One region of the Mesorhizobium waitakense genome, then DNA from elsewhere that is predicted to be linked to it. Evidence: riboswitches for the same ligand, from Rfam matches in the RefSeq annotation. Region 1 holds a riboswitch; each other region holds the start of a gene.
The links. Region 1 has a riboswitch for cobalamin ahead of AC07FD_RS11775 (CbtB domain-containing protein). Riboswitches for the same ligand answer to the same signal wherever they lie in the genome.
Positions count from the first base shown of each region.

Region 2: linked by a shared signal. The riboswitch ahead of AC07FD_RS36400 (aromatic ring-hydroxylating oxygenase subunit alpha) and the one ahead of AC07FD_RS11775 (CbtB domain-containing protein) in region 1 are both predicted to bind cobalamin.
Region 3: linked by a shared signal. The riboswitch ahead of bluB (5,6-dimethylbenzimidazole synthase) and the one ahead of AC07FD_RS11775 (CbtB domain-containing protein) in region 1 are both predicted to bind cobalamin.

Region 1 is NZ_JBWKME010000050.1:98,222-103,638, forward strand. It holds gene cbiB (adenosylcobinamide-phosphate synthase CbiB) at 1-204, shown strand, start outside; gene AC07FD_RS11755 (hypothetical protein) at 231-545, opposite strand; gene cobO (cob(I)yrinic acid a,c-diamide adenosyltransferase) at 573-1,196, opposite strand; gene cobU (bifunctional adenosylcobinamide kinase/adenosylcobinamide-phosphate guanylyltransferase) at 1,198-1,713, opposite strand; gene AC07FD_RS11770 (CbtA family protein) at 1,706-2,509, opposite strand; gene AC07FD_RS11775 (CbtB domain-containing protein) at 2,525-2,722, opposite strand; cobalamin riboswitch at 2,759-2,954, opposite strand; gene AC07FD_RS11780 (aromatic ring-hydroxylating oxygenase subunit alpha) at 3,095-4,270, shown strand; gene AC07FD_RS11785 (MFS transporter) at 4,274-5,417, opposite strand, start outside.
Region 2 is NZ_JBWKME010000194.1:108,805-114,221, forward strand. It holds gene AC07FD_RS36390 (ferredoxin reductase) at 1-664, shown strand, start outside; gene AC07FD_RS36395 (FAD-binding oxidoreductase) at 729-1,829, opposite strand; gene AC07FD_RS36400 (aromatic ring-hydroxylating oxygenase subunit alpha) at 1,910-3,157, opposite strand; cobalamin riboswitch at 3,272-3,473, opposite strand; gene AC07FD_RS36405 (DUF680 domain-containing protein) at 3,986-4,186, shown strand; gene AC07FD_RS36410 (DUF680 domain-containing protein) at 4,256-4,495, shown strand; gene AC07FD_RS36415 (ABC transporter ATP-binding protein) at 4,571-5,417, opposite strand, start outside.
Region 3 is NZ_JBWKME010000016.1:204,981-210,397, reverse strand. It holds gene AC07FD_RS03550 (MFS transporter) at 1-418, opposite strand, end outside; gene AC07FD_RS03545 (TetR/AcrR family transcriptional regulator) at 540-1,148, shown strand; gene AC07FD_RS03540 (hypothetical protein) at 1,243-2,226, shown strand; partial or broken gene bluB (5,6-dimethylbenzimidazole synthase) at 2,343-2,960, opposite strand; cobalamin riboswitch at 3,021-3,200, opposite strand; gene AC07FD_RS03530 (histone deacetylase family protein) at 3,322-4,248, shown strand; gene AC07FD_RS03525 (exodeoxyribonuclease VII small subunit) at 4,252-4,503, shown strand; gene AC07FD_RS03520 (DUF2277 domain-containing protein) at 4,617-4,883, shown strand; gene AC07FD_RS03515 (pirin family protein) at 4,921-5,417, shown strand, end outside.

The sequences.
Region 1 (5,417 bases):
GCGATGGCCGGCGCGCTCGGCCTGGCGCTTGCTGGACCACGCAGCTATGGCGGCGTGCTGGTCGACGACGTCTTCATGGGCGAAGGCGGCCGCCGCGAAGCCGACAGCATCGACATCAGGCAGGCGCTGAAACTCTATCGTGTCGCCGATTATCTGCTGATCGCGCTGTTCGGTTTGGTCTCGGCAATCGTGATCGTCGCGTGAACGTCCAGATGGTCATAAAACCCGACTTACCAGGTAACGCGGACTTGCTTTGCGCCTGAATCAGATGCCTCACCAAACCTTTTGATCGCATACCCTCCGGCAGCCGCTGGAGAAGATTTCAGTACGGGTTCGATCACAACAAAGAGTCGTTCGGCATCTGGTCCATACATGTAGAGGATGCACTTGCCCTCACCAAACTCGTCGCCATCAAACTCGCCGACGGAAGCATTCCCGACAACCTGCTCTAGCCGATCCTCCAGTATGCGAATGGATTCGCGTTCTCGCGACGTTCCAAACTGACCGTCATTGAGAAGAAGATAGACGATTGCAGCTTGCTCCAACGGACAACACTCCTGCTTGCCAAGCTATCAGAATTCGATGCCTTGCTGCGCTTTCACGCCCGCGGAAAAATGGTGCTTGGTCACGCCCATTTCGGTGACGAGATCGGCCGCCTCGATCATTGCCGGCTTGGCGTTGCGGCCGGTGACGACGACGTGCAGGCCCTCGCGCCGCACCTTCAGCGCCGCAACCACTTTGTCGAGATCGAGATAATCGTAGCGCAGTGCGATGTTCAGCTCGTCGAGCACCAACAGGCTGATCGACGGATCGGCCATCAGATCGAGCACTTTGGCCCATGCGGCTTCGGCCGCCGCGATGTCGCGCTTCAAATCCTGGGTTTCCCAGGTGAACCCCTCGCCCATGGCGTGCCAGACGACGCGGTCGCCAAAGGCGGCGAAGGCATCCTTCTCGCCGGTGTGCCATTTGCCCTTGATGAACTGGACGACGCCGACACGCTTGCCGTAGCCGAGCATCCGCAGCGCCAAACCAAAAGCCGCGGTGGTCTTGCCCTTGCCAGGCCCGGTGTTGACGATCAGCAGCCCCTTCTCGATCGTCTTGGCCGCCACCTCGGCATCCTGCACCGCCTTGCGCTTGGCCATCTTGGCGCGGTGGCGTTCTTCATCCCGGTCGGTTCTGTTGTCGATATCGGTCATTTCATTTCACCTTGAGCGGCAGCCCCGCCACCATCAGCAGCACCGTGTCGGCGACAGCGGCCACCTGCTGGTTGAGCCGGCCGGCGGCATCGCGAAAGCGGCGCGCCAGCGCGTTGTCAGGCACGATGCCTTGGCCGACTTCATTGGACACCACGAACCAGGGCCCGCGCGGCCGCGACAGCACGTCCGCCAGCCGACGGCATTCAAGGTCGAGGTCGTGTCCGGCCAGCATATGATTGGTCAGCCACAGTGTCAGGCAGTCGACAAGCACCGGCTGGTCGTCCGGCAAAGCCTCGAGCGTGCCGGCGAGATCGAGCGGTGCGTCGATGGTCGCCCAGCCCTCGCCGCGCCGCGAGCGGTGCAACGCGATACGCTCACGCATCTCGTCATCATAGGCTTGGGCCGTGGCGATGTAGGTCCATGGCGAGGGTAGAACCGTCGCCAGGGTTTCGGCATGCGCGCTCTTGCCGGAGCGCGCACCGCCAATGATGAAGGTCAGCTTGCTGCGATCAGGCAAAGCTGTCGCGCAGGCTGGTCGCGGTGCCGGTGAAGCGGCCGCGCACCACGCCGACGACGGCGCCGAGCACCAGCCAGAACACCAGGTTGGTCACCGTAACCGCCACCACGAACTGGTGGTGCAGGCCTTCCGGGATCGGCGTCTCGAAACTGTCGGGCTGCGGTGCGCCGACAATATGCGGCGCGACGATCAGCAGGACGGCAAGGATTGCGAGCGGCAGCGACTTGCGGAACGCGATCAGGCCGAGACCCGCCGCGGTCGCCACCACGGTTGCCCACCACCAGATCTGGCGCTGCGTGAGATCGGCCGCCGGCATGGCGGGCAATTCCGGTGGCAGGCCGAGGCCCGGTGCCAGCGTGAACACGGCAAAGCCGGCCAGGCCCCAGAACACGCCCTGGCGCCAATTGCCGATGCCGCCGGCGAATTCGGAAACCGCGACCAGGATCAGCGCAAAACCGATTCCGGTGACGATATTGGCAACCACGCTGAAGGCGAAACGCTCGAAACCGTCGGCCGGCGCCCAGCCTTCGTCTTCCGCCGCCGGAGCGGCGGTTTCCGCCGGCGCCGGGGCGGCGGAGCTCATCGCATTCCCCGCCGGAGCGGCTGTGCTCATGGCGCTGGTATCGGTTGCGGCAGGAGCGGCATGGTCATGGTGATGGCCGCCGCCGGCCTGTTCGTAGACTTCCGCCTTGAGGATCAGCGGCACAGTGGCATAGGCCTGCAGGCAGGCGAGAACGACGCCGGCCACGAGCCCTGCGATCGCCGCGATGAACACGACGTTGCGAAACAGGTTCATGATGTCAAATCCTCGTCAGTGGCAGGGAAACGCCATCGAATGGCGATAGTCGTGAGCCGCATTGTGGACCGCATCGATATGCGAGAAGCCGACAAAGCCGACGACGAAGATGCCGAGCAGCGCCACGAGTGCAAGCTGCATGAAGCACGACTGCGAGGAGACGGAGGCGCCGAGGGAGACGGAAGCGCCGAGGGAGACGGAAGCGGTAGTCATGTCTTGTCCTTTCACCCTCCACCCGAGGGCATCGAAGTCAGTTTCCTGTCGCCGGCAGGTCTCCTGGCTCGCGGATCAGCGCCCTTCCCCACCTTCCCGAAGAAAAACTTCAGTGGCATATGGAGAGGACTACCGCACACAGTTGCGGGGGCAGCCACGGCATTGGGCAACAAGTCCGCCCGCACCGCATTCCCTCTTGGCTCCAAACGGAACCGACGACAACGCGACTATAGGGAAAATCGCCGCGACCGGCAAACCAAATTCCGCCGACAACCAGCGCGATTGCGCCATCCAGATAAATCGGGTCTCCGGCACAACAATTGACAATTCCCATGGTCGGGTGTCGGCTGACAAATCCACAGGAAGCCAGCCATGCAGCCCATTGCCAGCGAGCGCGATCCTTACAACGGCCTGACCCGGGCCGAACCGACGCTGCCATCGTCGGCCTATTGGGATGCGGACAGCTATCAGCGCGATCTCGACGTCATCTGGTACAAAAGCTGGTTGCTCGTCTGCCGCGAGGCCGACCTTGCGCAGCCGCTTTCATTCCGCACCTTCCGCGTCGGCACGCAGGAAATCGTCATGCTCCGCGACGAAACCGGCGAACTGCGCGCCTTCCACAACACGTGCCGCCATCGCGGCTCGCAGCTTTGCCAGGAAAGCGAAGGCCGGCTAAAGGCGCGGCTCATCACCTGCCCCTACCATGCCTGGTCCTATTCGCTGCGCGGCGACCTCGTGCGCGTGCCGTCGAAGTCGCTGCCGGAAGGCTTCGACAAGGCCGATCATCCGCTCTATCGCGTGGCGCTCTCCGTATGGCGCGGTTTTGTCTTCGTCAATCTGCAGGAGGACGCCGCCGGCTCGGCGGAAACATCTTTCGATCCAGCGTCCGGCAGTCTCGCCAACTGGCCACTGGAAACGCTTGTTACCGGCCATGTGCTGCGCAAGGTGATGAACTGCAACTGGAAGATCTTTTGGGAAAACTTCAACGAGTGCCTGCATTGTCCGGGCGTCCACAAGGACCTGTCGCGGCTGGTGCCGATCTATGGCCGCGGCCTGATGGGTCGCCATGACGATCCGGAATGGTCCCGCCACGCCGACAATGACGCGCCGGAGTTTTCCGGGGGTCTGCGCGCTGGCGCGCAGACATGGTCGCGCGATGGCCAGGCGCATGGGCCGGTCTTCACCGGCCTCACATCAGCCGAACGCGCCGCCGGCCAGACCTACGCCACCAACCTGCCGTCGATGTTCATGGTCGGGCATGTCGACTATGTCAGAACCGTGCGGCTGGTGCCGCTCGGCCCCGAGCAGACTGAGCTAGTCGCCGAATGGCTGTTTGCGCCCGAGGCGCTTGATGCAACCGACATCGACAACATCATCGCCTTCGGCACCCAGGTGCTGGAGGAGGATGCGGCGATCTGCGAGGTCAACCAGAAAGGCCTGCGCTCGATGCGCCACGCGGCCGGCGTGCTGATGCCCGAGGAGTACGACCTGCACCGTTTCCACAACTGGATCCGCGAACGGCACGCAGCGGTTATCCCCAAGCCCTGAAGATCACAGCGATTTCGGCAGGTATCGCCAGGTCACGAAGCCGCAGACCCCCGCCAGTAGGCCGAGCGTGACGAACACCGAGCCCAGCCCGAAGAACGCCAGCACCACCGAATAGACCAGCGGCGGCGTCAGTTCGGAAAAATCGAGATAGGTGCGATAGACCGCCGCCATCTGCGACCTTTCATAGGATCGCACCGAGCGCATGAAGGCGGTCGAGCCCAGTGCATCGAGCGCGATGGTGAAGAAAGCGCCGCAGAGCAGAAAGGCGCCGGTGAGCAGCGGCACGGTTTGGCCGACCGCACCCGCCGCCAGCAGCATGGCCGACATGGCGAAATAGGCAAATGTCATGGTTCGGCGGCCACCGAAGCGCTTGCCCGCCTTGCCCCAGAAGATGGCCATGAACAGCAACGCATTGCCGGCCGAAACCAAAAGACCGCCGGCCAGCTTGCCCTCGCCGGTGATGACCATGAACAGCGGCCCGTAGACGAAGAACGTCGTCCAGAAACAGGAGCGGCCGAAGGCGATCAGCCAGGCCAGCCGCAACCTGGGCTGGGCGACGAAGCGACCGATATTGGCGAGCGGATTGGCCGGCCGCGTCTTGCCAGGGCGGATCGATGGGTTGTCGCCCAGGCGGTAGGTCCAGAACAGCGCCAGCAAGGCCAGCGCGAACACCGCCACCGCACCATGCGCAGCATAGATGCCGAAGCGCGTGTAGAGGAAGATGCCGAGCGTCGGCCCGCCGGTCCAGGCCAACATCGACCACGCCATGCGCTGTGATTCGGCCTGCATGAAATCGGTCTTGCGGATGTGGTCCATGATGTAGAGGTTGAGCGTGATCGACAGCGCGCTGGCCCCCATCACGCGGCACAGCATGCCGGCCAATTGTCCGGCAAGCGTATGGGTGACGAAGAACACCGAGCCGATGGCCAGCAGGCAGGCGCCTGCCGTGTAGACCCATCGCCGGGCAAAGCGTCGGATCAGCATCGGCATGAACAGCGTTACCGACAGGCCGAGCATCGCCACGATGGTGTAGAGGATCGAGACGATCTGCTCGTTATGCAGGATCTCGTAGGCCTGGATCGGGATGACGCTCGACACCGTGGCGCGGGCGAAGGATTCGACCGCATAGAGCGAGGCGAAGGTGCGC
Region 2 (5,417 bases), on a different contig from region 1:
CTTCTTTTTCCAGCTATCGCGGCCTTTCACCTATCTTGCCGGTCAGCATGTCGACGTCAGGCTGACGGCGCCGGACGGCTATCAGGCGCGCCGCTCCTATTCCATTGCCTCCGCGCCCGGAGATGGCGGGGTGATCGAACTGGCGATCGAAAAACTCGACGATGGCGAGGTCTCGCCCTTTTTCCACGACGTCGCAGCAATTGGCGACGAGGTCCAACTGCGCGGGCCGCTCGGCGGGCATTTCATCTGGCCCGATGTCGATGGCGGGCCGGTTTTGCTGGTCGGGGGTGGTTCGGGCGTCGTACCCTTGATGGCGATGGTCCGTCATCGCGCCAGGCGCAATTCGGTAGTGCCCGTCGCCCTGGTCTTTTCAGCGCGGGTCTGGGACGAGGTGATTTTTCGTGACGAACTGGTTGCCCTCGATGACCGCAAGGACGGCTTCGACCTGGTTCTGACCCTGACGCGCGAAGCAGCACGCCGTCCCGCCGATTATTCGCGGCGGGTGGACGTTGCCATGATGGTGCAATCCATGGCGCACCTGCCCGGACCGCCTGATATCGCCTTCGTCTGCGGCTCCAACGCCTTCGTTTCGGCCGCCGCCCAAGCGCTGATCGATGCCGGCGTCGCAGCGGAGATCATCCGCACCGAGCGTTACGGAGTTTGAACGGACACGGCACTTCGAGAGGTTTTCCGTAGTCGTCGTCCTGCGGCCTGGCATCGCCCGGCGGTCACGCCTCGATCTCGAGCGCCGAAAGTGGCTTCGAGCAGCAGGCGAGGATAAAGCCGTCGTCGATTTCGTGATCGAGGATGCCACCATTGTGGCTCATCTCGACATCGCCCGCGACCTTCTTCACCTTGCAGGTTCCGCAGAGGCCGAACTCGCAGGCAGCCGGAATCCGTACACCCGAGGCGCGGGCCGTCTGCAGCACGGTCTGGCCGGCGACGCATTCGGCCTCGACATCCGAAAGCGAAAACCGGATCGGTGTCGCGGCTTCGACGACAATGGCGGCGCCGTCTTCCACCGGCGAGGTGAACGGTGCCGGGATCTCCTCCACGACAGGCGCGGCAAAGCTCTCCTGATGGTACTTCGTCATGTCGAAGCCGGCGGCGTCCAGCATGCCGCGCACCGCGCGCATGAAAGGATCGGGGCCGCAGCAGAAGATTTCACGCTCGCGGAAATCGGGCGCCAGCAATGGCAGCCGGATCGCGTCGATGCGGCCCATATGGCCGAACCAGCCCTCGCGGCTGGACCGCTCCTCGATCATGAAGCCGAGCGACAGGCCCGGCATGCGGCTGCCGAGCAGTTCGAGCTCCTTGCGGAAAATGATCTCTTCCGGGCGCCGCGCGCAATTGACGAAGCCGACATCGGTCCATGGTGCGCAGTCGTTCAGCCAACGCAGCATCGACATCATTGGCGTCACGCCCGAGCCGGCTGAAATGAACAGGTACTTGGCGGCCGGGTGGCTGTGCAGCGAAAAGTCGCCTGTCGGCCCATAGGCCTTGACGTGCGAGCCCGGCGTCAGATGGTCGAACATCCAGCGTGTGCCGATGCTGCCCGCTTGAGCCTTGATCGTCACCGCGATCGAGAACGGCCGCGATGGCGAAGACGACAGCGTATAGGTGCGCATCAGCGGCCCGTCGGCGGTCGGCAGTTCCAGCGTCACGAACTGCCCCGGCTTGTAGCGGAACCAGGTCTGGTTGTCGGAGCGGAAGGTGAAGGTCTTCACATCAGGCGCTTCGTCGCTGACGCCGATCACTTCCAGCACCTGGAGCCGGTCGTTCCAGGGCGTCATCTGGTCGAGATGGCGATAGAGGCCGAGATCGGTCATCGCATTCATCCTCTTGTCCTCACTCTTGCCCTGTGCATGTCGAGATCCCAAAACCGCTGCGCATTTTTGGGCGACATGCACTAGGCAACGCTGCGCAGCGCCGGCCGGCCGCCTTCGGCAAGGCGCGGGCCGATGAACGACGCGTACCACTCGACGAACTGGATGACGCCACCCTCATGCAGCTCCGAATAAGGGCCGGGCTCGTAGGCGGGCGACAGGATGCCGAAGGCGTTTTCCTCGACGATCCGCCGGTCCTGGTCGTTGGTCTCGGTCCAGACATGGGTGAGTTCGTCGAGATCGTAATCGATGCCTTCGACCGCATCCTTGTGAACCAGCCATTTGGTCGTCACCGCGGTCTCCGTGGCGCTGATCGGCAACACCCGGAAGGTGACGGCGTGGTCGCCCAGAATGTGGTTCCAGGTCGTCGGATAGTGATAGAGCAGCAAGGAACCGATGCGGTCGGTCGAAACGCTGTCGGACAGGTTCTTCTTGACCGCACGCTTTCCCGTCATCGTGTAGCTGACGGCATCGCGCAGCAGCGGCGCGCGGGTGGCGCGGTACTGTCCGGCCGGGTCGATGCGGAATTTGCTCGGCAGGCCGGCCGCTTCGCATTTCGCCCAGTGCGCAAGCATTTCCGGGTCGCTGTCGGCGCCTTGCACGCCGGTCACCGTGGGTGCCTCTGGAAAAGTCTTGCAGAGCTCCGGATGATTGCCGGCGCAATGATAGCACTCGCGGTTGTTTTCCCAGACCAGCTTCCAGTTGCCCTTCTCGACAATGGTCGACTCGAACGCCACCTTGGCCTCGCGCAGCCGGTGCGGCAAAAGGTAGGGCTCGATCATCGCGCGCATCGGTGCGAAATCCGCCGGCTCCTTGGCCAGGCAGATGAAAATGTAGCCACCGACGCTTTGGCAGGCGACTGGCTTCAAGCCGAACTGGCTCTTGTCGAAACCGTCGGCCATCTGCCTGCCAAACAAGAGCCTTCCGTCCAGCTCATAGGTCCATTGGTGATAGGGGCAGACCAGCTTTGCCGCCGTGCCCTTGTCGGAATTGCAGACGCGGCTGCCGCGATGGCGGCAGGAATTGTGGAAGGCGTTGATATTGCCCTTCTGGTCGCGGACAAGCACGACTGGATAGTCGCCAATCTGCGCCGTGATGTACCTGCCCGGCCTCGGCAGTTCGCAATCATGACCGATGAACAGCCAGTCGCGATACCAGATCAGCTCCATGTCGAGCTTGAAATAGTCTGGATCGGTGTAGAAGGGCTGTTCCAGCGAAAAGCCTTGCCGCCGGCCACTCAAGAGCCTCAGCATGTCGTTGCGAGCATCCATGTCCTGTCCTCGTTTCTAAGGACTGAACTGGTGGTGACGGAGGAAGGATTGGACGCAGGCCGGCGATGCGCCGGACATGCACTATCCGCCTCTTGACCGCCCACCGCGATCAGTCGAGTCTAAACATCTCGGGCTGGTTTCCGGGCTCTGGAGTTGTCCTTGCGGACCATCGCGACACCTTCCCAGGCTGACGCCCAGTGGTCTCCCGTTGCGACTTGAACTCCACCACCGTTGCGGGGGCAGCGCCGGATTCTGACCGGCTTCCCAATTCTCCGCCTCGTCGTCACGAAGCGGCACCTGAGATGACATGATCTAATCACGATCGCGGGCGCGTCATCGGCATGAAAACGACATCATATCCATGCGGCGCGACACGCTTGCGAAACGTTCCGGTCGGCGATCGCGGAGCGGAACCCTATCTCTTGGGCAACCATAGCCGGCTCCAATATCGCCGAAACCGACCCCCTTGCCAGGAAGCAAAAAAGGTTAACGGTATCGAAAAGTGACTATTAGCTGCCGCTAAAATCGAACCGAACGGTTCGTTTCTGTTGACGGTGCGTGCAGGACGTGTGAACGCTGGGCCTCCGACACAGTTGGTGATCGGGGTACCTGTTTCGTACAACTCTTTGATATAACTTAGAAAAACATTGAGTGCGGAAACCCCTGGCACAATTTCAAGTGGTGGATTCTTGGTCCACGCGGAACAACTTCGTGATTGGAAATGGCTGGATGGCTCTCCCACATCGGGGCTGTCCGAACGACGCGATTTCTTCCCAAGACACGCCGCTAGACGGACGGCAAAAATAAGAAATACTGGAGTACCAAAAAATGAAAAAGATCATCCTCACTGCCGCCGCCCTTCTGGCCATTTCCGGCAGCGCCTTCGCGAACAGCGACCACTATGGTTCGAATGCCCCGGCAGCCACCGCTGCTGTCGACAGCTCGTACACCGCTTCGACCAAGAAGTCGGAGCCGGCTGCTCAGACGCCTGCCCAGGGTAGCAACCGTAACCTCTTCGGCAACAACTAACAGCCGATTCCCAGAAGGCGGCGGGCTCTCCCGCCGTCCTGGCGAAATCCAGAATTCAGGAGATTTGAAATGAAGAAGATCATGCTTGCTGCCGCCGCCGTCGTGGCGATCTCCGGCAGCGCTTTCGCCGCCAGCGACAACTACGGTTCGAATGGCGCCAACCAGCCTGCGGTCGGTTCGGTTGACAACTCGCAAACGGGCTCGATCCGCAACAGCGGTGGTTTCGTCGGCAAGCTGCTCAACTCGTCGGGTGACGTAGAGAAGTCCGCCCCGCAGAGCGCCGACCGCGACCTCTTCGGCAATCACTAACAGCCGAAGTTGATTTCCAAAAAAGAGCGGCGGGCCTGGCCCGCCGCTCTTTTCGTGTCGAGACTTGGTTCTGTCTCAAGCCGCCTTTACTTCCGGCTGACGGAGCGAGAAGGAGTGCCCGTCCGCGTCGAAGATGTGAAGGTCGTTGGCGTCCGCGCTCAGCCGCAGCGTCACACCGCGCTTGACCTCGACATTGCCAGGCAGCTTGGTCACCAGCGGCAGGTCGGCGCGGCCGATGTCGACATAGACAAGCTGGACTTCGCCGAGTTGTTCGACATAGTCGACCGTTCCCTCGAACAGATACACCGTGCCGCTGGCGATGATCAGATCTTCGGGCCGCACGCCGAAACTCACCGCGGCACCCTTTGCTGAAGCCGGCGTTGCGATCGGCACGCTTGCCTTGCGGCCGCCGACATGGCTGACGACGGTCGGGTTGCCGGTCTTGTCGATGGTCGCCGGCAGGATGTTCATGGCCGGCGAGCCGATGAACTGGGCGACGAACAAATTGCCGGGCTTCTTGTAGAGGTCCATCGGCGTGCCGACCTGCTCGATATGGCCTTCCTTGAGCACCACGATGCGATCGGCCAGCGTCATCGCCTCGACCTGGTCGTGGGTGACGTAGATCATGGTCGTGTTGGGCATCGATTCCTTGAGTTTGGCGATCTCGATGCGGGTGGCGACACGCAGTGCCGCGTCAAGGTTCGACAGCGGCTCGTCGAACAGGAACACCTTCGGATTGCGCACGATGGCGCGGCCGATGGCGACGCGCTGGCGCTGGCCACCTGACATCGCCTTGGGCAGGCGGTCGAGATATTTGGTCAGCTGCAGGATTTCCGCCGCCTGCTTCACGCGGCGGTCGATCTCGGCCTTGTTCTCCTTGCCGATCTTCATCGAGAACGCCATGTTGTCGTAGACGGTCATG
Region 3 (5,417 bases), on a different contig from region 1:
TGTTCATCTCGGGCCGTCCCCTGAAAATCTCGGTCCAACGTGCGCGCACCATTGCCGGGATGCTGGGCATCGCCGCCGCCAGCAGCGCCGACACGAACAGCGTCCATACCGGCCAGTCCTGATTGGCCGCAGCAATCAGGACGGCGAAAGCGAGCACCGAGATGATCGTGGTGGGCACGACGATCCGCGTCTGGCCAAGGCGGTCGACAAGCCTTGATATTTGCGGCGCCATGAAAGCGTTGGCCAGTGCGAATGTCGCGGAGACGGCGCCGGCCAGCCAGTATTCGCCACGCGTCTGCGACAGCATCGCCACGATGCCGATTGGCGCCATCGCGATCGGCAGGCGCGCCATGAAGCCAGCGGCTGCAAAGCCCTTGGCGCCGGGGGCGCGAAAGATCTCCGAATAGGGATTTTGCATGGTCCGGTTCCTCGACAAAGACGGATTCGACAATTACATACGATGCGTATGATTGTTAGATAGATCATACGCCACGTATGTCAATTGGCATACGAGGCGTATGTTAGTAGGTCCAGAAGCCATGCACAAACCTCGCAAGGAGATGATCGCCGAGACGCGCGCCAAGCTGATCGCGGCCGCCCGCCATGCCTTCGGCACGATCGGCTATGCCCAGGCCTCTATGGATGATTTCACCGCATCGGCCGGGCTGACGCGCGGCGCACTCTATCATCACTTCGGCGACAAGAAGGGCTTGCTGCAGGCGGTTATCGCCGAAATCGACGGTGAGATGGCGGCGCGCGTGAACGAAGTGGCGTCGAGAGCACCGACCCGCTGGCAGCATTTCGTCGACGAATGCACGACCTATATCGAAATGGCGTTGGAGCCGGAAATCCAGCGCATCATGTTCCGGGATGGCCCGGCCGTGCTGGGGGATCCTGCACAATGGCCGAATGCCAATGCTTGTGTCGGTTCAATGACCGATCATCTGACCAGGCTGCAGGAGGAGGGCGTGGTCGTTCCTAGTGTCGACCCCGAGACCGCCGCACGGCTGATCAACGGCGCCAGCAGCCAGGCAGCGCAGCGGATCGCCAATTCGAACGACCCCGAAGCGACGTCGAAGTCCGTGGTGGCGGCTTTCAAACAGCTGCTTGAGGGCCTGCTCAAAAAACCGGATCCGCAGCCGAACTGAATCCCCATTGCTGGTCTGGCGCCACTGCCCATGATTGACAACAGCCGGTTTCAGCGCATCCTCTCGCGCCATCTCTGAGCGGAGATTCGGGGGCATGTGGGATTTCAATATCGGCAGGTCGGTGTCCATCATGATGCGGACCTGGCCCTTCATTGTCTTTCGCATGATCGTCTATTTCGGCATTACGCTGGCCTACATCGTGGCGACCGGCACGGGCGCCTCCGTTGGCTACGGCGTTGGCCATATCTCCACCGATCCCGACGGGCCGCTGTCCTTTGCCTTGTGGGGCGGGGTGGTCGGCTTTGGCGTCGTCTCGATCGCCGTCTACTGGATTCGCGAATACATCCTCTACGTCGTCAAAGCCGGCCATATCGCCGTCATGGTCCATCTGATCGACGGCCGCGACATTCCCGACGGCCAGAACCAGATTGCCTACGCCAAGGACATCGTGACCCAGCGTTTTGCCGAGGCCAACATCCTTTTCGTCGTCGACCAGCTGGTCAAGGGAGCCATTCGCGCCATCACCGGGCTGCTCGGCGGCATCGCCGCCTTCCTGCCGATCCCAGGCTTGAGCGGCCTGGTCAGCTTCGTCAACACGGTGATCCGCCTGTCGTTGACCTATGTCGACGAGATCATCCTCGGCTACAACATCCGCATCAATTCAGCCTCGCCGTTCGAGACTGCCCGCCAAGGCGTCGTGCTCTATGCCCAGAACGGCAAGATCATGGTCAAGAACGCCGTTTGGCTGGCGGTCATCATGTGGGGCGTCTCGTTCGTTATCTTCCTGCTGATGCTGGCGCCTGCCGGCGCCATTCTTTTCCTCATGCCCGGGCAGCTTGCCGGCTGGGCTTTCGTGCTCGCCATCGTCTTCGCCTGGGCCTTCAAGGCGGCGTTCATCGAACCCTTCGCCATCGCCTGCCTGATGCAGGTCTATTTCAGGACCATTGAGGGCCAGGTGCCCGATCCCGCCTGGGACGCCCGGCTGGCCGAGGCGTCGTCGAAGTTCAGGGAACTCAAGGACAAGGCGATGGCCTCCTTCGGCGGTTCGCGCTGGGGCACGGCTGGCGCGACCCGCTGATCGGCAGTGGTCGCCGGCGCGGCATCGACCCCGCTGAGGCGCGCCACGGTCGATTTGAGCAGCACTTCACCTTGCCCGCAAAAGGTCTCGCTCATGATCAGTTCCGGCAGCGGCAAGCGGCGGCCCCAGCCATGTGCTTCGAGGTCCGGCTTTGGCGCGAACTCGGAAACACGGCCGACGCAGAGATAGGCGACCGGCGTAACATGCTCGGGAATTGACAGCAGGCTTTTCAATGCCTGCGCCTCGATGATGCTGACCCAGCCGACCCCGACACCCTCGGCGCGCGCCGCCAGCCAGAAATTCTGCACTGCGCAAACCGTGCTGTAGAGGTCCATCTCCGGATTGTGCCAGCGCCCCAGTGGCGAACCCTTCGAGCGCTGCCGGTCGCAGGTGATGCAGATGTTGAGCGCGCTTTCGCAGATGCCTTCCAGCTTGAGCTTGCGGTAGAGCGCCTGTCGCTCTTCCGCGATGGCCGGCAGTTCCTGCTCTCGCGCCGCCAGGAACAGGTCACGCACTTTTTCCCGTCGCTCGGCATCGCGAATGACGATGAAATTCCAAGGCTGCATGAAGCCGACCGACGGCGCATGGTGAGCGGCAAGCAGCAGCCGCGCCAGCACCTCATCGTCGAGCGCGGTTGGCAGGAAATGGCTGCGCACGTCGCGCCGCGTGAACATGGCGCGATAGACCGCATCGCGCGCACTCTGGTCAAATCCGTCGCCAACAGAGGCGGTCATGTGTTCCGGCATCGCGTGTCCCCTTGCGATTGCTTTAGATGTCATCCGCCTGACCATGCGGATGACGATGCCTGCCAGGCCGGTCTTCTGGCTCGGGATCAACCCGCGTCCGGTGCCTTCCCGTCATCGACAGTGGCACTTACCGGCGCGGTCCCCCTTACAGCGTTGGGCACGCCACGGAGTTCAACCGTGTTCCCGATTCTCCCGCTTGCGGCGGGCACCAGGCAGTGGCAGCGACCTTACGCCGAAGCGCTGACGACGCCAATGCCTCCAGCGACACCAATGGACGCATGTGTGATTTTCCCCAGCCATCAGGCCACAACGCATGGCCATCGCGACGTCGGGGCACTAGATAGGGAGGATGGCCACACGTCTCTATACCCATCCGATCTTCCTTGAGCACATCACGCCGCCCGGTCACCCTGAGCGGCCGGATCGCTTGCGCGCCATCGAGCGGGTGCTTGACGATGAAGCTTTTGTCGCGCTCGATCGCATCAAGGCGCCGGAAGGCGACGAGGCCACCATTCTCTACGCGCATCCCGCCGATTTCGTCGCCCGCGTCCGCGCCGCCATTCCCGACGAGGGCATCGCCCGCATCGACGCCGACACCACCGCTAGCCCGAAGAGCTGGCAAGCGGCGATCACCGCGATCGGCGCCGCCAATGCGGCCGTCGACGATGTCTTTGCGGGCCGCGCCGACAACGTCTTCGTCGCCGCGCGGCCGCCCGGCCACCATGCTGAAAAAACCACGGCCATGGGCTTCTGCCTCTTCAACACGGCGGCGATCGCCGCGCGTTATGCGCAGAAGAAACATGGCGTCGAGCGCGTTGCGGTCGTCGACTGGGACGTGCATCACGGCAACGGCACGCAAGATATTTTCTGGGACGATCCGTCGGTGCTCTATTGCTCGACGCACCAGATGCCGCTTTATCCCGGCACCGGGGCGAAGAGCGAGACCGGCGCCGGCAACATCGTCAACGCGCCGCTGGCGCCGCAGACCGGCAGCGAGGTTTTCCGCGATGCCTTGCTGTCGCGTGTCCTGCCGGCGCTCGACAATTTCGCGCCCGACCTGATCATCATTTCGGCCGGTTTCGACGCGCATCATCGCGATCCGCTGGCCGAAATCAACCTGACAGAGGATGATTTCGACTGGGCGACCGGCCAGCTTATGCAGCGCGCCACGCGCCACAGCGGCAACCGGCTCGTCAGCCTGCTAGAGGGTGGCTACGATCTGCAGGGACTGGCATTTTCGGTCGCCGCCCATGTCGGGCGACTGATGAAAGGATGAATGATGGCTGGTGAGACCAACGAAGACGTCAAGGCGATGAGCTTCGAGCAGGCACTCGACGCGCTGGAAAAGATCGTCGATGATCTGGAACGTGGCGATGTGCCGCTCGACCAGTCGATCAGGATCTATGAGCGCGGCGAAGCGCTGAAGGCGCATTGCGACCGGCTGCTGAAGGCCGCCGAGGACAAGGTCGAGAAGATCAGGCTGTCGCGCGACGGTAAGCCGGTTGGAACGGAGCCGCTCGACGCCGACTGAGTCATGCTTCCCGAATGATGGTCTTGCCTCACTGGCTTTTGGACATGATCATGGTCGAGGATAGTAGCCGTCCCGATTGAAACGGCTTCAGGACAAGAGGAGGTTCGGAAACGATGTGCAGAAACATCAAGACCCTGTTCAATTTTGATCCGCCGGCAACCAATGACGAGGTGCGCGACGCCGCACTTCAGTTTGTCCGTAAATTGAGCGGAACGACGCGACCTTCGAAACTGAACCAGCACGCCTTCGATCATGCGGTCGAAGCCATCGCGGCAGCGGCGCGTGAGCTTCTCGATTCCCTCGAAACCCATCAGCATCCTCGCAATCGCGAAGAGGTGGCCGCCAAGGCGCGGGCAAAATCGGCGGTCCGTTTTGCCTGATGCGACAACCAGCGACGGCCGCTGACAAGGAGAGTCCATGAGCTTCTTCCCCGGGAAAGACCCTGAAGTCGGCGACGCCTTTGCCAGCGACCAGATCGAGCTGATGGTCATTCCGAACGCCAAGGACATTGGCGGTTTCCAGGTACGCCGCGCATTGCCGACCGCCAAAAGACGGCTCGTCGGGCCTTTCATCTTCTTCGACCGCATGGGCCCGGCGATCCTGCGCGCGGGCCAGGCGCTCGATGTCCGTCCGCATCCGCATATCGGGCTGTCAACGGTGACCTATCTGTTCGACGGCAAGATCCGGCATCGCGATTCACTCGGCACCGAAATGGTCATCCAGCCCGGCGACGTGAATTTGATGACCGCTGGCCGCGGCATCGTCCATTCCGAGCGCACGCCGGAGGAATTGCGTGGCGCGCCGATGTCTGTTTCCGGCCTGCAGACATGGCTGGCACTCCCGGACGGCAAGGAGGAAGTGGCTCCGGTTTTCGAGAACACCGCTGCCTTGCGGCTCCCCGAGATCGATGCCGA